4 regions of the Streptomyces sp. NBC_01352 genome follow, and region 3 is predicted to be linked to each of the others. Evidence: riboswitches for the same ligand, from Rfam matches in the RefSeq annotation. Region 3 holds a riboswitch; each other region holds the start of a gene.
What was found. A riboswitch is a leader RNA that binds a small molecule or an ion and turns the genes downstream of it on or off. The one in region 3 is predicted to bind cobalamin.
Positions count from the first base shown of each region.

Region 1: another riboswitch for cobalamin. It lies ahead of OG252_RS38525 (cobalamin biosynthesis protein); the one in region 3 lies ahead of OG252_RS25015 (HoxN/HupN/NixA family nickel/cobalt transporter).
Region 2: another riboswitch for cobalamin. It lies ahead of OG252_RS41925 (ABC transporter substrate-binding protein); the one in region 3 lies ahead of OG252_RS25015 (HoxN/HupN/NixA family nickel/cobalt transporter).
Region 4: another riboswitch for cobalamin. It lies ahead of OG252_RS18460 (ribonucleoside-diphosphate reductase subunit alpha); the one in region 3 lies ahead of OG252_RS25015 (HoxN/HupN/NixA family nickel/cobalt transporter).

Region 1 is NZ_CP108354.1:8,375,237-8,381,046, forward strand. Features, by position in the region: gene cobN (cobaltochelatase subunit CobN) at 1-1,840, opposite strand, end outside; gene OG252_RS38520 (cobyric acid synthase) at 1,837-3,387, opposite strand; gene OG252_RS38525 (cobalamin biosynthesis protein) at 3,384-4,325, opposite strand; cobalamin riboswitch at 4,427-4,566, opposite strand; gene OG252_RS38530 (nSTAND1 domain-containing NTPase) at 4,779-5,810, shown strand, end outside.
Region 2 is NZ_CP108354.1:9,127,284-9,133,093, reverse strand. Features, by position in the region: gene OG252_RS41940 (hypothetical protein) at 1-176, opposite strand, end outside; gene OG252_RS41935 (ABC transporter ATP-binding protein) at 232-981, opposite strand; gene OG252_RS41930 (FecCD family ABC transporter permease) at 1,089-2,102, opposite strand; gene OG252_RS41925 (ABC transporter substrate-binding protein) at 2,099-3,115, opposite strand; cobalamin riboswitch at 3,185-3,374, opposite strand; gene OG252_RS41920 (CoA-binding protein) at 3,451-3,858, shown strand; gene OG252_RS41915 (APC family permease) at 4,010-5,650, shown strand; gene OG252_RS41910 (4-hydroxybenzoate 3-monooxygenase) at 5,699-5,810, shown strand, end outside.
Region 3 is NZ_CP108354.1:5,390,618-5,396,427, forward strand. Features, by position in the region: gene OG252_RS24995 (DUF4142 domain-containing protein) at 11-733, shown strand; gene OG252_RS25000 (glycoside hydrolase family 13 protein) at 744-2,402, opposite strand; gene OG252_RS25005 (LAETG motif-containing sortase-dependent surface protein) at 2,712-3,647, shown strand; gene OG252_RS25010 (ArsR/SmtB family transcription factor) at 3,692-4,171, opposite strand; cobalamin riboswitch at 4,252-4,450, shown strand; gene OG252_RS25015 (HoxN/HupN/NixA family nickel/cobalt transporter) at 4,479-5,600, shown strand; gene OG252_RS25020 (nucleoside hydrolase) at 5,622-5,810, opposite strand, start outside.
Region 4 is NZ_CP108354.1:3,985,040-3,990,849, reverse strand. Features, by position in the region: gene OG252_RS18470 (hypothetical protein) at 16-258, shown strand; gene OG252_RS18465 (ribonucleotide-diphosphate reductase subunit beta) at 171-1,184, opposite strand; gene OG252_RS18460 (ribonucleoside-diphosphate reductase subunit alpha) at 1,184-3,550, opposite strand; cobalamin riboswitch at 3,675-3,803, opposite strand; gene OG252_RS18455 (GNAT family N-acetyltransferase) at 3,856-4,362, opposite strand; gene mctP (monocarboxylate uptake permease MctP) at 4,435-5,810, opposite strand, start outside.

The DNA.
Region 1 (5,810 bases), 3.0 Mb from region 3:
GCTCGGCCGCCTTGACCAGCGTCCAGATCTGCGCGCGCACGGCCGGCGCCTTCGTCGGGTCCAGGTCGGAGACGAGCGCGTACTCGTCGAGCAGCTGCTCCAGCTTGGCCAGGTCGCCGTACGTGTCCGCGCGTGCCATGGGCGGCACCAGGTGGTCGACGACGGTGGCGTGCCCGCGGCGCTTGGCCTGGGTGCCCTCGCCGGGGTCGTTGACGATGAACGGGTAGATGAGCGGCAGCTCCCCGAGGACGGCGTCCGGAGCGCACCCCCCGCTGAGCCCGAGCCCCTTGCCCGGCAGCCACTCCATCGTGCCGTGCTTGCCCATGTGCACGACGGCGTCGGCGCCGAAGCTGTTCTCCAGCCACCGGTAGGCCGCCATGTAGTGGTGCGAGGGCGGCATGTCCGGGTCGTGGTAGATCGCGATCGGGTTCTCGCCGAAGCCGCGCGGCGGCTGGATCATCACGACGACGTTCCCGAACTGGAGGGAGGCGAGCACGATGTCGTCCCCGTCGACGTACAGGCTGCCCGGCGGCTCGCCCCAGGCCTCCAGCATCCCGTCCCGCAGCTTGGGGTCGAGCGTGTCGAACCACGCCCGGTAGTCGGCCAGCGGCACTCGCGCGGGCGCGGCGGCGAGCTGCTCCTCGGTGAGCCATTCGACGTCGTGGCCACCGGCGTTGATCAGCCGGTGGATCAACTCGTCGCCGTTGTCGGGGTGTCCCTCCACGACGTACCCGGCGTCCCGGAGCGCGTCCAGGACGCGGATCGCCGAGGCGGGCGTGTCCAGCCCCACGGCGTTGCCGACCCGCGAGTGCTTGGTCGGATAGGCGGTGAAGACGAGCGCGAGCTTCTTGTCCCGGTTCGGCTTGTGCTTCAGCACCGCGTGCCGTACGGCGATTCCGGCGACCCGAGCGGCCCGCTCGGGGTCGGCGACGTACACGGGTACGTCGTCCGGGCCCTGTTCCTTGAAGGAGAAGGGGACCGTGATCAGGCGCCCGTCGAACTCGGGGATCGCGACCTGCATCGCCGCGTCCATGGGGGAGAGGGCGGCGTCGGACGCCTCCCAGGCGCTCTTCGAGGAGGTCAGGCACAGACCCTGCAGCACGGGGATGTCGAGGTCGGCGAGCGCCCCGATGTCCCAGGCCTCCTCGTCGCCGCCGGCCGACGCCTGCGAGGCGTGCGTACCGCCGGCGGCGAGGACGGTGGCGACGAGGGCATCGGCCTTCCCGAGGAGCTCGTACAGCCCGGAGTCGGCACCGCGCAGCGAACCGCAGTAGACGGGCAGGGCGTTGGCGCCCTTCGCCTCGATCGCGTCGCACAGCGTGTCCACGAAGGCGGTGTTGCCGCTGAGCTGGTGGGCGCGGTAGAAGAGCACGCCGATGCTGGGGCGGCCCTCGACGAAGGCGCGCTCCCCATGGACGCCGTACTCCGGCATCTTCTGCGGCTCGACGAACCCCTCACCCGTCAGCAGCACGGTGTCCGAGAGGAACCGCGCGAGCTCGGTGAGGTTGGCGGGCCCGCCCTCGACGAGATACCGCAGCGCCTCGGCCACCACACCGGCAGGCACCGACGACTCGGCCATGAGCTCCGCGTCGGGCACGGTCTCTCCGCCGAGCAGCACGGTGGGGATCCCCGAGGCCTTGAGAGCCGCGAGCCCGTCCTCCCAGGCCCGCTTGCCGCCGAGCAGCCGTACGACGGCGATGTCCGAGCCCTCGACGAGCCCCGGCAGTTCCTCCGCGACATCCACCCGGGTCGGATTGCCGATCCGGTACGAGGCGTCGGAAGCGGCCCGGGCCGCCAGCAGATCCGTGTCGGCGGTCGACAACAACAACACTGTGCTCATGCGGGCGCTCCCGGTGGAATGAAAGGCAGTCCTTGCGGCGCGCCGGACTCGATGAGCCGCCACAGCGCGTCCGTGTCCGCGTGCTGTTCGATCAGGTCGCCGAGCCGGTCGAGCTGCTCCTCGCGCAGCGCGGCGAACGAGGTGTCGGCGGCCGGCACGAAACGGCGGCCCGCGGCGGCCGCCACCTCGCGCAGGAACGCCCGCCGGAACCCGTCCGACTCCAGCGAGCCGTGCCAGTGGGTGCCCCAGGTGCCCCCGACCCGGCAGCCGTCGAGGAACGGGTCACCGCCCTCGATCTCGGCGACCCCGTGATGGATCTCGTACCCCTCGACCTGCTCGCCGAGGGCCTCGCCGACGGGCCGGGTGAGGGTCTTCTCGCGGGCGAACCGCACCCGCACGGGAAGGAGCCCGAGCCCCTCGACATGCCCGCGCCGGCTCTCGACCTCGTCCTCGATGTGCTCGCCGAGGACCTGGAAGCCACCGCAGATACCGAGGATCGGCCGTCCTTGAGCGGCCCTCCTCATGATCGCCTCGGCCAGTCCCCGCTCCCGCAGCCACTCCAGGGCCCGGACGGTCCCCCGGGTCCCCGGAATGACGACGAGGTCGGCGTCGGCCAACTCCTCCGGCCGGTCCACGAACCGCACGACGACACCCGGCTCGGCGGCCAGTGCGTCGACATCGGTGAAGTTGGACATCAGCGGGACCGCACAGACGGCGACCCGCAGCACGTCCTCCCCGACGGGCGGGGCGACGACCGACTCCCTGACCGTCCCCCGCAGGGAGACCCGCAGCCCGTCCTCTTCGTCGATCCCGAGCCCGTGCCGGAACGGCAGGACGCCGTACGTGCGCCGCCCGGTGAGCGAGTGCAGCATGTCGAGCCCGGGCTCCAGCAGGGACACGTCCCCCCGGAACTTGTTGACGAGGAACCCGGCGACGAGCGCCTGATCCTCGGGCGACAGCAGCGCGACGGTCCCGAAGAACGAGGCGAAGACACCCCCACGATCGATGTCACCGACGACGAGCACGGGCAGCCCGGCATTCCGGGCGATCCCCATGTTGACGATGTCGGTCCGCCGGAGATTGATCTCGGCGGGGCTGCCGGCCCCCTCACAGATCACCGCGTCATACGTGCCCCGCAACTCCGCGAGACAGTCGAGAACGGTCCCCAGAAGCTGCTGCTGCCGCCCCCCGTGCAGCCTTTTCCCGGGGGCCGACCCCCCAGACCCCCCGAAGAACCCCCGCGCACTGAGCTCCCCGACAGGCTTCCCGAGCAGCACGACCTGGCTGCTCTGCTCACCGCCCGGCTTCAGCAGCACGGGATTCATGAGCGCGGTCGGCTCGACCCGACAGGCCTGGGCCTGCATGGCCTGGGCCCGCCCGATCTCGGCGCCCTCGCGCGTCACGAACGAATTGAGGGACATGTTCTGCGCCTTGAAGGGCGCCACCTTGACCCCCTGCCGCACCAGCCACCGACAGATCCCGGCGGTGACGACACTCTTGCCGGCGTCGGAGGTGGTGCCGGCGACGAGGAGACCCCCACCCGTCATGACGTACGCCCCTTTGCTACGAGCCGTGCGGCGACACTGACACCGAGCGCGAGCCAACCGACGCGCTGCGAGAGTCGTACGGACCGTTCGACGTCGGGCGTGGCGACCGCGCGCCCCTGTGTGTTGAGCACGGGCCGATGCTCCACCCGCCCCGCATAGGACAAGGTGCCGCCGAGCCGCACCCCGAGCGCCCCCGCGAAGGCCGCCTCCACGGGCCCGGCGTTGGGACTCGGATGCTTCGCGGCATCGGTCCGCCAGGCGCGTACGGCCCCCCGTGGATCCGGCCCGGCCACCGCGGCCAGTACGGCGGTCAGCCGCGCCCCCGGCCACCCCGCGAGATCGTCGAGCCGGGCGGAAGCCCACCCGTACCGCCGATACCTGGGCGACTTGTGCCCCACCATGGCGTCAAGGGTGTTCACGGCCCGGAACCCGAGCAGCCCGGGCACCCCGGCCACGGCCCCCCACACCAGCGCCCCGACCACCGCGTCGGACGTGTTCTCGGCAACGGACTCCACCACGGCCCGGGCGATCCCGTCGGCGTCGAGAGCCTGCGGATCCCGCCCGCACAGATGCGGCAGCCGAGCCCGCGCGGCGTCGACGTCCCCGGCCTCCAGCGCCCGCCCGATGACCCGGGCCTCCCGCGCCAGCGAAGTCCCCCCGACGACGGCCCAGGTGGCGGCACCGGTCAGCGCGACGGAAGCGGCAGGTGACGTACGGACGGCCCGAACAGCAACGCTCCCCAGGGCGACAGCACCCCCGGCACACACGACGGCATGCAGCGCGCCCCACCCCCGGTGGTCCCGCCACAGCACCCGTTCCACGGCACCCGCGGCCCGTCCGAACACGGCGACCGGATGCCCACGGCGCGGATCGCCGAGCAGGAGGTCGCCGAGAAGGCCGGCGGCGGCGCCGTACGCGAAAACGCGATCGGCACGCATCGACTCAGCCGACCGCTGTCACAGACAGGACGCTGGTGTTGAACCTCAAACGGCAGCCGCGCATGGCGATATGTCCTCACTCAGGGTGTCCACGCCCTGGTTCGACGAGATCGGCGGTGAGAGTTCCTGGCTCCCGGGGCTTCCTACCCCGGTGACAGTGGCGGGACCGCGCCGGACTCACACCGGCTTCCTCTCCTACCGCCGTACATGGCTCCGGCAGTCCACCACGGGGTTGGAAGGGCCGTCAACTTGCTGTTGACCTGCGGGAGCGGAGTGTGCAGAAGCCCACACGGGTCACACCGGCTAGCACTCCGCCGGGGCCCCGTGGACCGACTCCGGGCGAATTTCCCTGTGATGAGTGGCGTTCCGTGAAGCCGGTTGCGGCAGGAGGCCGCGGCACCTCCAATACCTGGTACGAAGTGCTACCAGATATAGGGAAATTCATAAACATTTATGAGTATTGACGAAGTGGGTGCATGGGGAGAATCGGCGCGTTTCCTGGAGGATCTCGGCACCACGGTGATACGGGTGTGCGGCGGCGACGGGCGGCCCGTCGGGACCGGGTTCCTGCTGGCGCCCGGCACGGTGGCCACCTGCGCCCATGTCGTCGCCGACGCGTTGGGAACCGACGCGAGGTCGTCGACGCCGCCTGCCTCACCGGTGACCGTGGAGTTCGCCCTGCTGCCGGGAGCGGTGAGGTACGAGGCGTCGGTGTCGGCCTGGCGGCCGGTGGCCGACGACGGCACCGGTGACATCGCACTGCTCCGGCTACCGGAAGGCGCGCCCGCCGGCGCGGTCCCCCTCGCGGACGCCGGCGACGTCTGGCACCACCGTTTCCGCCTCCTCGGCTTCCCTGCCGGCGCCGAACACGGCGCTTGGATCGGTGGACGGCTGCTCGGTGCGGTAGGCCAGGGCTGGATCTCGATGGAGACGGACGGCCCGGCCCACCGCATCGGCCCCGGATGCAGCGGAGCCCCGGTCTGGGACGAGGACCTGGGTGCGGTCGTCGGCATGACGGTCGCGACCGACCGCGGTGCCTCGGCCGTGACGTCGTATCTGATCCCGGCCGCCGCCATCCTGGAGCTCCAGCCCGGGGCGCGTCGCTGCCCCTACAGAGGACTCGATGCCTTCCGCGAGGAGGACGCCGAGTACTTCTTCGGCCGCGAGGAGGAGACCCGCCGGCTCCTCGACGCGGTCGAGCGGCACCTGGTGGTGCCGGTCGTCGGCCCGTCCGGCAGCGGGAAGACCTCCCTGGTACGGGCGGGGGTCCTGCCCCGCCTGAGGGCCGAGGGGTTCACCGTCTCCGAGATCCGCCCCCTGCCGGGCACCCGGGCGTCGCTGACGGTGGCTCGCGCGGTGGTGGGAGTACTGGAGACGGGGGCAGCCGCATCCGCGGGGCCGGGCGGAGAGGCTTGCGCGGGGCCGGGCGGGGACGCATCTGCTGCGCCTGGTTCTGCTTCTGGGCCTTGGGCGGTGCCCGACCCT
Region 2 (5,810 bases), 3.7 Mb from region 3:
GCCCAGACGGGCGTGCCGCCGAGTTCGAGGGCCCGGAACAGGACGTCGGCGACGAGCAGCACACGCAGGGCGGTCGTGTCGTAGCCCTCCGTATGGACATGGACACGGGTCAGCCCCCGGCGGGCGGGAGCGGCTTCGGCGGGCTCGCCGGTACGGGCGTCGATGATGCGGAGCACGGGGTGAGCGTAGGCGTGCGGCGAGGACCGCGCCACCGTCGGCCCGAACACGCGTTCAGGCCAGCGTGCCCAGAAACCGCACATGGGGCCGCTCTTCCGGCCCCTCCCGGGTCACCGCGGCCCGTACCCCGTACACCTCGGCGATGAGCCGCTCGGTCAGAACGTCGCCCGGGGCGCCTGCCGCCACGACCCGGCCCGCGTGCAGGACGAGCACCTGGTCGCAGTACATCGCCGCGAGGTTGAGGTCGTGCAGGGCGACGACGGTGGTGACCGGGAGGGCGGTGACGAGGGCCAGGAGGTCGAGCTGGTGGTGGATGTCGAGGTGGTTGGTGGGTTCGTCGAGGAGGAGTTCGCGGGGTTCCTGGGCGAGCGCGCGGGCGATCTGCACCCGCTGGCGTTCACCGCCGGACAGGGTGTGCCAGGGCTGGTCGGCGCGGTCGGTGAGCCCGGCGCGTTCCAGGGCGGCCCGCACGGCCCGCTCGTCGTGCGCGGAGGCGGGCGTCCAGGCGCGGCGGTGCGGGACGCGTCCGAGCCGTACGACGTCCAGGACCGTCAACTCGGTCTGGGTGTCCGCCTGTTGTTCGACCACGGCGAGGCGCCGGGCGACCTCGCGGCGGGGCAGTGCGGGCAGTGCGGTGCCGTCGAGCGTGACGACACCGGTGCTCGGCGCGAGCAGGCCGGCCAGCAGCCGCAGCAGCGTGGACTTTCCGGAGCCGTTGGGGCCGAGGAGTCCGACGGTCGAGCCCGGCTCGGGGGCGAGGGTGACGCCGTCGAGGATGAGCCGGCCGTCGGCGCGGCGGCTCACGCGGTCGGCGTGGAGGCCGGTGGCTTCGGCGTGGACGCCGGTGGCTGTGGGGTGGAGGCCCGTGGCTGTGGCGGCGGGCGCCTCGGGCTCGGTGGGCGAGGTCTCCTTCACCGCACCCTCCGCGTCCGGTACAGCACCGCCACGAAGGCCGGCACTCCGATCAGGGACGTCACGACGCCCACCGGCACCTCCTGCGGGTCGAGGACCGTGCGGGCCAGCGTGTCGACCCACACCAGGAAGACCGCCCCGGCCAGCGCGGTGACCGGCAGCAGCCGGGCGTGGCCCGGGCCGACCAGGGCGCGGGCGGCGTGCGGCAGCACCAGGCCGACGAAGCCGATGGCCCCGGCCGAGCTGACCAGCGCGGCCGTGAGCAGCGCCGTGACACACAGCAGCACCAGACGGGTACGGGCCACCGACACCCCGAGCGCGGCCGCCGCGTCCTGCCCGAAGGCGAAGGCGTCGAGGGTGCGGGCGTAGGACAGGCACACCACCAGCGCCACGGCCAGGACGGCGAGGCATATCCATACGTCGGTCCAGCCCGCCCCGCCGAGCGAGCCGAGGAGCCAGAACAGGACGCCCCGGGTGGTCTCCGCGTCGGCGGCCGTCATCACGACGAACGAGGTCAGCGCGGAGAAGAGCTGCATGGCGGCGACGCCCGCGAGGACGACCAGGTCGGTGCTCCCGCCGAGCGTGTGGCTGAGGAACAGCACGAGCGCGAACGACAGCAGGGCACCGAGGAACGCGCCCGCCGGGACGGACAGCGCGCCCCCGCCGACGCCCAGCACGACCACCAGCACGGCCCCGGTCGACGCGCCCGAGGACACCCCGAGGACGAACGGGTCGGCGAGCGGGTTGCGCAGCAGCGACTGCATCACCGCGCCGCACACGGCGAGTCCGGCGCCGCACACGGCCGCGAGGAGCGTGCGCGGCAGCCGGAGCTGCCACACGATGCCGTCCCGGATGGGCGTCAACTCCGAGGAGCCGAGGCCGAGATGGGCCGCGACGACCGACCACACGTCGGCGACCCGGAGGTCGGCCGGGCCGATGGTGATGGCGACGGCGAGGGAGCCGCACAGCAGGACCGTCCCGGCCGCCCCGAGCAGGACCGACCGGGCGGTCACTTCACGAGCCCGAACTCGCGCAGCCCCGCCGCGACCCGCTCCACGCCCTCGATCGTGCGGATGGTCGGGTTCATGGCCTGCCCGCTGAGCAGGACGTACCGCTGGTGCCGTACGGCGGTCATGTTCCTGGTGACCGGATCGGACTCCAGGAAGGCGATCTTCTTCTCGGCCGACTCGGCGGTCTGCGACCTGCGGGTCAGGTCGCCGATGACGAGGACGTCGGGGTCGCGGTCGGCGACCGTCTCCCAGTTGATCTGCGGCCATTCGTCGTGCGTGTCGTCGAAGACGTTCTTCGCGCCGAGCGCGCGCGTCATGACACCGGGAGCGCCGCAGCAGCCCGCCATGTAGGGCGACTCGGAGTTGGCGAACCAGTACAGCAGGGTCACGTCCGAGGCGTCGATGCCCGCGGTGGCCTTCGCCATCCGCGCCTTGAGCTCTGCGACGAGCTCCTCTCCCCGTTCCTTCACCCCGAACACGGCGGCCAGGTCCCGGACTTCGCCGTAGACGGTCTCGGCGGTCAGGGGATCGGTCCGTGCGCCGTCCCCGTCGCCGGAGTTGTCCTTGCCCGCGCAGTCGGACGGGGAGACGTAGGTGGGCACGCCGAGCTTCTCGAACTGGTCCCGGGTGGCGACGCCGCCCTTGCCCAGCGTGGAGACGAAGGAGGCGGCGACGAAGTCCGGTTCGGCGTCCAGGACCCGTTCGAAGGACGGATTGTTGTCGGCTATCCGCGCCACCTTCGCGTTCGCCTTCTCCAGCCCCTTCATCACGGGGTCGGTCCAGGTCGCCGTGCCCGCCATACGGTCGGCGAGCCCGAGGGAGAGCATGATCTCGGTGGTGCCCTGGTTGAGGGAGACGGCCCGTTCGGGCGGGGCCTCGACGCGTACCGTACGGCCGCAGTTGTCGAGGCTGACGGCAGCCGTCGTGGCGGAGGTGCCGGCGTCGCCGCAGCCGGCCAGGAGCAGGGAGGCGGCCGCGAACAGGGCGGAGGGACGGGCAAGACGTGCTGTCTGCACGGAAGTTGTTCCTCGATCGTCGAGGGCTCGAACGCGGAGCCCGGTCGTACGGTGCTCCCCCGCCGTACGTCACCGCGGGGGCCGCCAGCAGGTCTTCGGACTCGGGATCATCCGGTCGGGGCGCCTTCCCAGACGACACTCGAGTCGTCCAGTGGCCGAGGCCCCGCCCGTCACCCTCACCGCTGCGCGTCAGCTCCGGATTCGCACCGGATTCCCTGACCCACGTCTCATGGGTTCGACTGGCCTCGGCAAGCTATCACGGTGGGGAATCGCCGATCGCGGTGCGCTGTTGTGCGAGAGGTCAGGGCATACGCGACCCCCCAAGGAGACCCACGGTGTACGGCGACGAGGCAACGGTCCGCAAGATCCTCACCGGGCTCGGCGACACGTGGGCCGTGGTCGGCCTGTCGTCGAACCGGCAGCGCGCCGCGTACGGCGTGGCCGAGGTGCTCCAGCGTTACGGCAAGCGGGTCGTGCCCGTGCATCCCAAGGCGGAGACGGTGCACGGGGAGCGGGGGTACGCCTCGCTCGCGGACATCCCCTTCGACATCGACGTCGTGGACGTGTTCGTGAACAGCGACCTCGCCGGGGCCGTCGCCGACGAGGCGGTGGCGAAGGGCGCGCAGGCGGTCTGGTTCCAGCTCGGGGTCGTCGACGAGGCGGCGTACGACCGCACTCGGGCCGCGGGGCTGGAGATGGTGATGGACCGCTGCCCGGCGATCGAGATTCCCCGCCTCGGCTGACGGACAGTCCGTAATTCCTGAAACGCTGTCCAGGAAATCCCCGTACGCCAGTCAAAATTCGACAACCGCCTTCAGCGGAGCAGCGCCCGATTCCTAATCTGAGGCCTCTTGCATGGTGAATGCATCTCCTTTATGAGAGGCCCCCTAAGAAATGGTAAGCGTTGACCAAGCCGCCCCGGAGGACACCAGGGGCCCGGGCGGCGGCCTGCGGCGGGACGTCGGACTGATCGGGCTCATGTGGGCGTCGGTCGGTTCCATCATCGGATCCGGCTGGCTCTACGGAGCGGAAAAGGCGGTTACCGCGGCCGGCCCCGCAGCGGTCATTTCCTGGGTGATCGGCGCGGTGGCCATCGTCCTGCTGGCACTGGTGCACGCGGAACTCGGCGGCATGTTCCCGGTCGCGGGCGGCACCGCACGATATCCGCACTACGCGTTCGGCGGCCTGGCCGGCATGTCCTTCGGCTGGTTCTCCTGGCTGCAGGCGGCGACCGTGGCACCGATCGAGGTCGAGGCCATGATCGGCTATGCGGGGCACTGGTCCTGGGCCCGGGGTCTCGAACACGGCGACCAGACGCTGACGGCCTCCGGCCTCGTCACCGCCGTCTTCCTGATGGCCGTCTTCGTCGCGGTCAACTTCTTCGGCGTCCGCGCCCTGGCACACACCAACAGCGCGGCCACCTGGTGGAAGATCGCCGTGCCGCTGGGCGCCATCTTCGTCATCGCCGCGGGCAACTTCCACCCGGGCAACTTCACCTCGGAGGGCTTCGCCCCGCTGGGTGCCAAGGGCGTGCTGAGCGCGATCAGCGGCAGCGGCATCATCTTCGCCCTGCTGGGCTTCGAGCAGGCCATCCAGCTGGCGGGCGAGAGCCGCAACCCGAAGCGGGACCTGCCGCGGGCCACCCTCGGCTCGGTCGCGATCGGTGCCGTCATCTACGTCCTGCTGCAGATCGTGTTCATCGGCGCGCTGCCGCACAGCTCCTTCGCGCACGGCTGGGCCGCGCTCGACTTCCCCGGCATCAGCGGCCCGTGGGCCGGACTCGCGACCCTGGTGGGCCTGGGCTGGCTGAGTGTGGTGCTGTACGTCGACGCGGTGATCTCGCCCGGCGGCACCGGCCTGATCTACACCACCGCGACCTCCCGCGTCTCCTACGGCCTGGCCAGGAACGGGTACGCGCCGAAGGTCTTCGCCCGCACCGACAGGCGGGGCGTGCCCTGGTTCGGGCTGATCGTCGCCTTCGTGACCGGCGTGGTGTGCTTCCTGCCGTTCCCGAGCTGGCAGGAGCTGGTCGGCTTCATCACCTCGGCGAGCGTCCTGATGTACGCGGGCGCTCCGCTGGCGTACGGCGTGTTCGCCGACCGGCTGCCGCACCACCAGCGCCCGTACCGGCTGCCCGCCGGCAAGGTGCTCTCGCCGCTGTCGTTCGTGGTGGCCAACCTCATCATCTACTGGGCCGGCTGGGACACCCTGTGGCGGCTGGGCATCGCGATCGTCCTCGGCTACGTACTCCTGGGCGGCTACGCCTGGTTCGCCACCGCCATGGGCCGTCCCGACGCACCCCGGATGGACTTCAGGGCCGCCCAGTGGCTGCCGGTCTACCTGCTGGGCATGGGCGTCATCTCCGCGGAGGGCGGTTTCGGCGGACAGGGCAACATCGGCCTGTGGTGGGACATCCTGGTCATCGCGGTCTTCTCCCTGGTCGTCTACTACTGGGCGCGGGCCTCCGCCTCCCGGGCCGAGGAGATCGAGCGGAGCATCGACGAGGTGATCGTCACGGAGGCACCCGCACACTGAGCCGCACAACCGCTCCCCGCCCGCGCGAAGCACCCACATAATGTTCGGGTGACCTCCACTCCCCACCCCAACTCCGTTGCCCCGCAACGCTTTCCGGTCGTCGTCGTGGGCGCCGGGCCCGCCGGGCTCACCATCGGCAACATCCTGCGGGCCGCCGGCG
Region 3 (5,810 bases):
AGGAGACACGGTGCGCTTTTCGCGGAACACGACGGGAACGGTTTTCGTCGGCGGTGCCCTCACGCTGACCTTGGCTGCGCTGGCTTATCCGTCGATGCTCGGCCTCGACACCGTCTCCAGCGCGCAGGACAGAGTGATCGCCCAGACACAGTGGGGGCCGTTGACCGAGCAGGACCGTCACTTCGTGGTCGCTGTGCGCGCGGCCGGGCTGTGGGAGTACCCGCTCGGGCAGATCGGCCTGAAGAAGGGGACGACCCCGGAGGTCAAGAGGGCGTCCGAGCACCTCGTGGACGGACACGCGGCGCTGGACGCCAGCTGCCGCAAGATCGCCCCGATGCTGAACATCACCCTGCCGAACGTGGCGAGCCCGCAGCAGCTGTCCTTCGTGAACCAGATCGACTCGCAGACCGGCAAGGCGTTCGACTCGAACTTCGCCAACATCCTGCGGACCACCCACGGATCGATCTTCAACACGGTCGCGAAGATCCGCTCCACCACCAAGAACAGCCTGGTGCGCCAGCTGGCCGACCAGGCCAACAACACCGTCCTGGACCACATCACGGTCATGGAGGACACCGGCCTGGTCAACTACGACCAGGCCCTCTTCCAGCAGACCACCCCGCCGAAGCTGCCCAAGGAAGACATGACTCCGCCGCCGCCGCAGCCCGGCGAGCCGATGGTCGTCCTCGCCCCACCGCCGACCGCGACCGCGACGCCGACCATCACGCCCTGAGGGACAGCCGCTAGGGAGCGAGCCAGACGGTGGTGTCCGGTCCGAGGCGGCCGTCCTCCAACGGGCGGCTCGCCAGCAGCACTTCGCCCGCCGGCAGCGGTACGGCCGTCCCCGACAGGTTGGCCACGCACCGCCAGCCCTCGTGCCGGGCGAAGTCCAGCACCCCGGCCGGGCTGTCGGCCGCCCAGGTCAGCGACTCGCCCTCCAGCAGCTTGCGGCGCAGCCTGAGGGCCCTGCGGTAGAGCTCCAGGGTGGAGCCCTCGGCCCCGTCCTGTGCCTCGACGGCGTACGCCGCGAAGCGCTCCGGCTGCGGCAGCCAGGCGCCGCCCGCGCCGAAGCCGTACGAGGGTCCCGTCGTCGTCCACGGCAGCGGCACCCGGCACCCGTCGCGGCCCTTGCGGACGCGTCCCGTCTGTTCCCAGATCGGGTCCTGGAGGACCTCGAAGGGCAGGTCGGCGACCTCGGGCAGACCGAGTTCCTCGCCCTGGTAGACGTACGAGGATCCGGGCAGCGCCAGCATCAGGAGCGTGGCGGCGCGGGCGCGCCGCAGGCCCTGTTCCTGGTCGACCGCGGGGGCGTGGCCGCCGGACAGCAGCCAGGCGTTCTCGTCGGTGCCGGGCGGGAGCATGAGGCGGGAGGTGTGCCGTACGACGTCGTGGTTGGACAGCACCCAGGTGGCGGAGGCGCCGGCCTCGCGGGCGGAGGCGAGGGAGCCGGTGATGACCTGGCGGAGTTCCTCCGCGTCCCAGCCGGCCTTCAGGTACTCGAAGTTGAAGGCCTGGCCGAGTTCGTCCGGGCGGGCGTACAGCACGCGTCGGGCGCCCGGCACCCAGGCCTCGGCGACCGCCATGCGGGGCGGGCGGTAGGCGTCGAAGATCTTGCGCCAGTCGCGGTAGATCTCGTGGACGTCGTCACGGTCGTAGAAGGGGTGGCTGCCGGGCGGCAGCTCGGACAGCGCCTCCTCGCCGCTGAGTTCGGGGGCGCCGAGATCGCGCAGCGGTTCCTCCAGGTCCTTGGTGAGGGCGTGGGCGACATCGACGCGGAAGCCGTCGACCCCGCGGTCGGACCAGAAGCGCAGGGTGGTGCGGAAGTCGGCGCGGACCTCCTCGTTCGCCCAGTTGAGGTCGGGCTGCTCGGGGGCGAACAGGTGCAGGTACCACTGTCCGTCCGGCACCCGCTGCCAGGCGCTGCCGCCGAAGACGGACTGCCAGTCGGTGGGCGGTAGTTCGCCGTGCGGGCCGCGGCCGTCGCGGAAGACGTAGCGGTCGCGGGCGGGTGAGCCGGGCCCGGCGGCGAGGGCCTCCTGGAACCAGACGTGCTGGTGGGAGGTGTGGTTGGGGACCAGGTCGACGATCACCTTGAGGCCGAGGCGGTGGGCCTCGGCGGCGAGCGCGCCGAAGTCGTCGAGGGTGCCCAGGCGCGGGTCGACGTCACGGTGGTCGGCGACGTCGTAGCCGCCGTCGGCGAGTTCGGAGGGGTAGAAGGGGCTGAGCCACAGGGCGTCGACGCCGAGTGCGGCGAGGTGGTTCAGGCGCCGGGTGATGCCCTTCAGGTCGCCGAGCCCGTCGCCGTCGGCGTCGGCGAAGCTGCGGGGGTAGACCTGGTAGACGACGGCCTGGCGCCACCAGTTGGGGTCCTTGGAGGAGAGGTCGGGAATGGGGTCGATCACGCGGTCTCCTTAGTGGCGTTCGGGACGATGGGCATCAGCATGCAGGTACCTGTCCACATTGTCGGGAAAGCGAACTCGAACGCTGTCCGGAGTGGTTCATTCCCCGTGTGACGGAATTGTGATGAACTCTTGAACTCACCCTGCATCGCCGCAGGTTGACAGCGTTCCGTGGGGAGATCCACGATGTGCGAGCACTGTGGCGCATATGACCAATGAGCCCAGTGTTTCTCAGAACCCTTCTCAGAGTCCTTTCTCCGAATCGGTTTTCTGGGAACACCTGCCACCCCCCGCACCCCGATGGGATCCCGCATGTCCATAGCCAGACGTGTCACCGCGCGCCGCCTGCTGGGGACGGGCGCCGCGGCGCTCGTCCTCTGTGCCGTCTCCGCCCCCACCTCCTGGGCCACCGGCACCCCCGGTGGCGACGGCTGGAAGTCCGGCGGCGCCTACCAGCCCGGCACCGGTGCCGGCACGGAGACCGAGACCGACCGCTGCCAGTTCTCGCTGGACGGCACGAGCTTCTACGACTCGGTCAAGGTCGACGACCAGAACCTGAAGCCGACCGACGACGGCAAGGTCCACATCAAGGTCCGCACGGCCGGCGACGCGACCACCTGCACGGCCTCCCTGGCCTCCTACCTCGCACACGGGGCCACCTTCGCCACCTCCGGCGAGCAGGTCTTCGTCGACTTCGACACGGTCACCGTCAAGCCCGGCCAGACCGAGTCCCTCGACATCGCGGTGCCGGACGCGGGCTGCTTCGCGCAGATCGACCTCTACCGGGGCGCCGTCAAGTTCGACGGCGAGCTCGACGCGAACGACGGCTTCGTCCACGGCGACCTGCCCAAGGGCCCGGACCGTCCGGTCATCAAGGACAAGCTGATCGCGGCCTGGAACGGCGGCACGAAGGACTGCACGACGGCCCCGTCCGAGCCCCCGGCCACCCCGACGCCGACCCCGTCGACCCCGGAGTCCACGGAGCCCTCGACGCCGGGCGAGGAGACGACGCCCCCGGCGACGGAGACTCCCTCCGAGTCCGCCTCGCCCTCCACCGAGGCCCCGAGCCCGTCGGCCTCCGAGTCCACCACCGCTCCCGCCGCCACCCCGAACGGCGGCGGTGGCGACCTCGCGGAGACCGGCGGCAGCAGCGCGACCGGCCCGATCGCGATCGGTGCGGCGGTGCTGCTCGCGGGCGGTGCGGGCATCGTGCTGGCGACGCGGCGTCGCAAGACGGCTCGCTCGTAATCAGGCGCGGTTGGTGTAGTCAGCGCAGCGCCGGTCGGGCGGTTTCAGCCCGGCCGGCGTTCGGGCTTCGGGCTGAGGACACGGGATTCGCCCCCTCCGCCCCTTCCCGTCCCGTCCCTGGGGGCTGCGCCCCCAGACCCCGCTGTCGGCCCTGAAAGGGCCTCGTCCTCAAACGCCGGACGGGCTGAAAGGAGCAGCGAGGCGATGTCGGCGTCCACCACCCGGTAGCGGACGATCCGCCCCTCCTTCTCCCCCTCCACGACCCCCGCCGCCCGCAGCAGCCTGAGCGCCTGCGACACGGCGGGGTCGTTCATGCCGGTGGCGATCGCCAGGTCGGAGACGGCCAGGGGGCCGGTGCGGTGCAGGGCGAGCAGCAGAGCCAGCCGCTTGGGATCGGCGAGCAGCGAGAAGCGGTCGGCCCAGGCGCGGACATGGCCCGGTTCGCCGATCGCGGCGATGGCGTCGCACACCCGGTGCCCGTCGATGGTTCGGCGATCCGCTCGGTCGGCCGGAACGAGATGCATGCCGCCATCCTCGCAGGCACCCCCATGTGATCTTCCATACCTGCGCAGGTACGCAGCTATGCAGGAGACCGCTCGCCACCCTACGGTGGGCTGGCCGTGGTGCTCGGGAAGCCGGTGACGACCCCTCAAGGGTCCATGCCGGAGCGGCCCTCGCCACTGTGATCGGGGAGTTTCCGTCCCGTCCGGCGCCAGCCGGGCCACTGGTCGCACGACCGGGAAGGCAGGAACGGACACGCACGACCCGTAAGCCAGGAGACCGGCCACGGCATCTCACGAGTTGATCCACGAGGTGCTGGAGCGTGACCGGATGACCCTGCCCAAGCCTGCCCAGAAGTCTGCGCCCGTCCCCGCCCCGACGTCCTTCAAGTGGCGCCGCGAGGACACCCTCAAGACCGCCGGCCTCATGTCGGCCGTCGCCGCGCTGCACGTCGTCGCCTTCGGGATCCTGTTCCTCCTCGTCGTCCCCGGGCACTACGAGGTCGGCGACAAGGCCTTCGGCATCGGCCTCGGCATCACCGCCTACACCCTCGGCATGCGGCACGCCTTCGACGCCGACCACATCGCCGCGATCGACAACACCACCCGCAAGCTGATGGCCGACGGCAAGCGCCCGGTGTCGGTGGGCTTCTGGTTCGCGCTCGGCCACTCCAGCGTGGTGGTGCTGCTCGCCCTGCTGATCGCGGGCGGCACCCAGCTCGCCGGAACGGTCATGAACGAGGACTCCGGCACCCACCAGGTGCTCGGCGTCCTCGGTACGACGATCTCCGGCACGTTCCTCTACCTCATCGCCGCCCTCAACCTGGCCGCCCTGCTGGGCATCCTGAAGGTGTTCAAGGCGATGCGGGCGGGCGCCTACGACGAGAAGGAGCTCGAACAGCACCTGGACTCCCGCGGGTTCATGAACCGCATCCTCGGCCGCCTCACCAAGTCCATCACCCGCCCGGGCCAGATGTACCCGCTCGGCTTCCTCTTCGGCCTCGGCTTCGACACGGCCACCGAGGTGACGCTGATGGTGATGGCGGGCTCGGGCGCGGCGGCCGGACTGCCCTGGTACGCGATCCTCTCCCTGCCCCTCCTCTTCGCCGCCGGCATGAGCCTGTTCGACACCCTCGACGGCACCTTCATGAACTTCGCCTACCAGTGGGCGTTCTCCAACCCGGTCCGCAAGGTCTTCTACAACCTCACGATCACCGGCCTGTCCATCGTCGTCGCCTTCTTCATCGGCACCATCCAACTCGTCGGCGTCCTGCACGAGAAGCTCGACCTGACCGACACGGTCACCACCTGGATCGCCGGCATCAACCTCGACAGCGTCGGCTACGTCATCGTCGGCCTGTTCGTGGTGGTGTGGGCGGCGGCCATCGGCTACTGGCGGCTCGCGAAGGTGGAACAGCGGTGGGCGGTACGGCCGGCGGCGGACACCCACTAGCCCCCCTAGACCCCTATACCCCTAGGCCCCCTCCACCGTCGTCAGCCACAGCTTCACGTACCGCTCCACGTCCACACCCAACGCCACGTCCACCAGCCGCTGTTCACGGGTGCCCTCGTGGATCTCGGACTCGCCGGGGCGGGGGCGCCGGTCGACGATCGTCTGGCCCCGGCCCGTGCCCGGGGCCAGGCTCACCTCGACCGGGAGGCG
Region 4 (5,810 bases), 1.4 Mb from region 3:
GACGACAGTAGTGACATGACTACCGCACAGACAGAAGGACTGATCGCCATGCTCACCGTCCTCGGAATCCTCGTCCTCCTGGTCCTCCCGTCAGTGATCGGGATCGTGCACGACAGGCGCGTCGACCGTCAGATCAGGGAGGCCCAGGAGGCCCGGAAGGCCGCGGAGGGTCAGAAGTCCTCGTCCAGGTCCACGGTGCCCTCCACCGCGACCTGGTACGCCGACGGCCGCCGCTCGAAGAAGTTGGTCAGCTCCTGAACACCCTGGAGCTCCATGAAGGAGAAGGGGTTCTCCGAGCCGTACACCGGGGCGAAGCCGAGGCGCGTGAGGCGCTGGTCGGCGACGCACTCCAGGTACTGCCGCATGGAGTCGGTGTTCATGCCCGGGAGGCCGTCACCGCACAGGTCGCGCGCGAACTGCAGCTCGGCCTCGACGGCCTCCTTCAGCATGTCGACGACCTGCTGCCCGAGCGCGTCGTCGAACAGCTCCGGCTCCTCCTTGCGGACGGTGTCGACCACCTCGAAGGCGAAGCTCATGTGCATCGTCTCGTCCCGGAACACCCAGTTGGTCCCGGTGGCCAGACCGTGCAGCAGACCCCGGCTGCGGAACCAGTAGACGTACGCGAAGGCGCCGTAGAAGAACAGGCCCTCGATGCACGCGGCGAAGCAGATGAGGTTGAGGAGGAAGCGGCGGCGGTCGGCCTTGGTCTCCAGGCGGTCCAGCTTCTCGACCTCGTTGATCCACCTGAAGCAGAACTCGGCCTTCTCGCGGATGGAGGGGATGTTCTCCACGGCGTCGAAGGCGGCCGCCCTGTCCTCCGGGTCGGGGAGGTAGGTGTCGAGGAGGGTCAGATAGAACTGGACGTGGACCGCTTCCTCGAACAGCTGCCTGCTCAAGTACAGCCGCGCCTCGGGGGAGTTGATGTGCTTGTACAGGGTCAGCACGAGGTTGTTCGCGACGATCGAGTCGCCCGTCGCGAAGAACGCGACCAGCCGGCCGATCATGTGCTGCTCGCCCTGGGACAGCTTCGCCAGGTCGGCGACGTCCGAGTGGAGGTCGACCTCCTCGACGGTCCAGGTGTTCTTGATGGCGTCCCGGTAGCGCTCGTAGAAGTCCGGGTAGCGCATGGGGCGGAGGGTCAGCTCGAAGCCCGGGTCGAGAAGGTTCTTTTCGGTGGAGCTCATTACTGGCAGGCCTCGCAGGACTCGGGGTTTTCCAGGGAGCAGGCGACGGCCTCGGGATCGGGGGCCGGCTGCTGCACGGGGACAGCGGCCTGGGCCGCGCGGGCGATGCGGGTCGCCGGGCGCGAGCGCAGGTAGTACGTCGTCTTCAGGCCCGACTTCCAGGCGTACGCGTACATCGAGGAGAGCTTGCCGATGGTCGGCGTCTCCAGGAACAGGTTCAGGGACTGGGACTGGTCCAGGAACGGCGTCCGGGCCGCCGCCATGTCGATCAGGCCGCGCTGCGGGATCTCCCACGCCGTGCGGTACAGCGCCCGTACGTCCTCGGGGATCCAGGCGAAGCCCTGCACCGAGCCGTTCGCGTCGCGCAGCGCCTCGCGGGTGCGGGCGTCCCAGACGCCCAGGGCCTTGAGTTCCTTCACCAGGTACGAGTTGACCTGGAGGAACTCGCCGGACAGCGTCTCGCGCTTGAACAGGTTGGACACCTGCGGCTCGATGCACTCGTACACGCCCGCGATCGACGCGATGGTGGCGGTCGGCGCGATCGCGAGGAGCAGGGAGTTGCGCATGCCGGTGGTGGCGACGCGTGCCCGCAGGGCCGCCCAGCGCTCCGGCCAGGTCAGCTCGGTGTCGTAGTGGTCGGGGTGCAGAACACCCCGGGCCGTACGGGTCTTCTCCCAGGCCGGCAGCGGGCCGTTGCGCTCGGCGAGGTCGGCGGAGGCCTCGTACGCGGCGAGCATGATGCGCTCGGCGATGCGCGTGGAGAGCCGACGGGCTTCCGGCGAGTCGAAGGGCAGCCGCAGCTGGAAGAAGACGTCCTGGAGGCCCATGACGCCGAGGCCGACCGGGCGCCACTTGGCGTTGGAGCGGCCCGCCTGCTCGGTCGGGTAGAAGTTGATGTCGACGACGCGGTCGAGGAAGGTGACGGCGGTGCGGACGGTCTCGTCCAGCCGCTCCCAGTCGATGCCGTTGTCGACCACGAACGCGCCGAGGTTGACCGAACCCAGGTTGCAGACCGCCGTCTCCCCGTCGTCCGTGACCTCCAGGATCTCCGTGCAGAGGTTGGAGGAGTGGACGACGTGGCCCGGCTCGGCGGTCTGGTTGGCGGTGCGGTTGGCGGCGTCCTTGAAGGTCATCCAGCCGTTGCCGGTCTGCGCGAGGGTGCGCATCATGCGGCCGTAGAGGTCACGGGCCGGGATGGTCCTGCGCGCGAGGCCCTTCTCCTCGGCCTCGCGATAGGCGGTGTCGAACTCCTCGCCCCACAGGTCGACCAGTTCCGGCACGTCGGCGGGGGAGAACAGCGACCACTGCGCGTCGGCGTTCACGCGGCGCATGAACTCGTCCGGGACCCAGTGCGCGAGGTTCAGGTTGTGCGTACGGCGGGCGTCCTCACCGGTGTTGTCGCGCAGCTCCAGGAACTCCTCGATGTCCGAGTGCCAGGTCTCCAGGTAGACCGCGGCCGCGCCCTTGCGCCGCCCGCCCTGGTTCACGGCGGCGACCGAGGCGTCGAGGGTCTTCAGGAACGGGACGATGCCGTTGGAGTGCCCGTTCGTGCCGCGGATCAGCGAACCGCGGGCGCGGATGCGGGAGTAGGCGATGCCGATGCCGCCGGCGTGCTTGGAGAGCCGGGCGACCTGGTGGTAGCGGTCGTAGATGGAGTCCAGCTCGTCCTTCGGGGAGTCGAGGAGGTAGCAGGACGACATCTGGGGGTGCCGGGTGCCGGAGTTGAAGAGGGTGGGGGAGGAGGGGAGGTAGTCGAGGCGGCTCATGAGCCGGTAGAGCGCGGCGACCTCGTCGAGAGCCCTGGCCGTGTCGTCCTCGGCGAGACCGCACGCCACCCGGAGCATGAAGTGCTGGGGCGTCTCGATCACGTGCCGGGTGATCGGGTGCCGGAGCAGATAGCGGCCGTGCAGGGTGCGCAGGCCGAAGTACCCGAAGCGGTCGTCGGCGTGCACGTCGACCAGCGCGTCGAGGCGGTCGGCGTGGACCCGGACGAACTCGGCCGTACGGTCGGCGATGAGGCCCTCGCGGTGGCCCACCGCGACCGACTCCGTGAAGGACGTGACGCCCTGGGAGGCGGCCTCGGCGCGGATGTTGACGGTCAGGAGGCGGGCGGCGAGCCGCGAGTAGGCGGGGTCCTCGGAGATGAGGCCGGCGGCCGCCTCGGTGGCCAGCTCGCGCAGTTCCGTCCCGTCGGCCCGCGCGGACCGGCCGCGCAACGCGGCGGCGGCGACCCGGCCGGGGTCGGCGTCGGGGAGGTCGGCGGTCAGCTCGGTCAGGGTCCGCAGCAACGCGGTCCCGGGACCGTCGTCGGCCACCGGGGTCACTGGAGCTGAAGCTGAAGCCGGGTCTGCTGGCGCGATGGTCACGTGGGGCTCTCCCTCGCTCGGCACGGGGGCCTTGCGGAGGGCAGACGGCAGCACACGAGCGCACACGGCGTCGCGCCCACCGGCCCACTCCACGAGGCCCGGACGTCATGGCACCCGGACCTGATGGCCGGGCACGCTGTCGGCAGGTCCTCGGACTGACGCCCATACACGCATATGCGCGCATGAGTACACCGTTGCGGGACAGTTCCGGATTCGCACCGGATTCCCCTGCGACGACAGCGAGCATGAGCATACATCTTGTGCCGAGCGAGGACAGCACCACCATATGTTGTGTCGCGCCGGTTTCACAGCGTCAACTCATAGGTGAGCAGAGTGATGTCGTCCAGGTCCGGTATCGGGTTCCAGTCCCGTCCGGGAGTGCGCGCGAAGCCGAGGCGTTCGTAGATGCGGTGGGCGGAGTGCATGGTCCGCTGCGTCGACAGCACGACGGCCGTGCAGCCCTCGGTGGACCGGGCGCGGTCGATGCACGCGCGGACGAGGGCTTCACCGGTGCCTCGGCCGCGGGCCGCCCGGGAGACGGCGAGCATCCGTATCTCGGCCTCTCCGGGGCGGGCGATGTCGGCCATGGGACCGCCCGACGGCACGAAGGTGACTCCGCCGAGGACGCGCTCCCGCTCCACGGCGACCAGCACGTCCGCGGCGGACGCCCGCTTGGCCACGTCCTTCAGCTCGCCGAGGTACTCGTCGCTCTCGCCGAAGTCGAGGAGGCCGTCCTGGAGGTAGGCCTCGGCGGTGATGTCGCCGAGGGGCTCGTAGTCGTCGGGGGTCGCCTGCCTGATCATGAGGTCCATGGCCCGCAGTGTGCATCAGGGGTACGACAACGGGCCGCCGGATTTCTCCGGCGGCCCGTGCTGACGTACGGCTCAGTGCGCGGCGCCCGCGGTCGCCGGCGGCAGCTCCACCTGCACGCCCGGGTCGCCCGCGTCCGCCGTGTAGTCCTGCGGGGACGTCTCGTCGATGCCCTCGGGGGCCTTCAGGGCCTTCAGGACGAAGGTCAGGACCACCGTCACCACCACGTTCAGGACGAACGCCGTGAGGCCGATGTAGCCGATCTCCCCGATGCCGGGGATCTCCTTGGACGAGCCGCCGAAGTGCTTCTGGGTCGGCGAGGCGACGCCGTACGCGGCGACCGTGCCGTAGATCATGCCGACCGCCCAGCCGGCGAGCAGGGCCCAGCGGTGGAACCAGCGGGTGAACAGGCCGCCGACCAGGGCCGGGAAGGTCTGCAGGATCCAGATGCCGCCGAGGAGCTGGAAGTTGATGGCGACCGTCTTGTCCATGGTGAGGACGAAGGCCAGCGCGCCGACCTTCACAAGGAGGGAGACCAGTTTGGAAACCTTCGTCTCCTGGGCCGGTGTGGCGTCCGGCTTGATGAAGTCCTTGTAGATGTTGCGGGTGAAGAGGTTCGCGGCCGCGATGGACATGATCGCCGCCGGGACCAGCGCGCCGATGCCGATCGCCGCGAAGGCCACGCCCGCGAACCAGTCGGGGAACATGGTCTCGAAGAGCTGCGGGATCGCCAGCTGCCCGTTGCTGACCTTGATTCCGGCCGCGATCGCCATGAAGCCCAGCAGTGCCAGCAGGCCCAGCATCAGCGAGTACAGGGGCAGGATGGTGGTGTTGCGGCGGATGACCTCACGGCTCTTCGAGGACAGCGTCGCCGTGATCGAGTGCGGGTACATGAAGAGTGCGAGCGCGGAGCCCAACGCCAGCGTGGCGTACGTCCACTGGCCCGCCTCGCCCGGCACCACCGCACCGCGCGGCGCACCCGTCGCCGGGTTGGTCTGGCTGTACGCCTCGCCCGCCTTGGCGAAGATCTCGTCGAACCCGCCCAGCTTGATCGGGATGTAGATGATCGCCACCGCGATGACGATGTAGATCAGCGTGTCCTTCACGAACGCGATCAGCGCGGGGGCGCGCAGGCCCGAGGAGTAGGTGTAGGCCGCGAGGACGCCGAAGGCGATCAGCAGCGGCAGGTCCTTGATGAACCAGTTGGTGTCCTCGCCGCCGCCGACGCCCATCACGTCCAGGACGGCCTGGATGCCGACCAGTTGGAGCGCGATGTACGGCATGGTCGCGAGGATGCCGGTGACGGCCACGGCGAGGGACAGGCCCTTGGAGCCGAAGCGGCCGCGTACGAAGTCCGAGGTCGTCACGTACCCGTGCTTGTGCGAGACCGACCAGAGGCGGGGCAGGAACGTGAAGATCAGCGGGTAGATCAGGATGGTGTACGGCACCG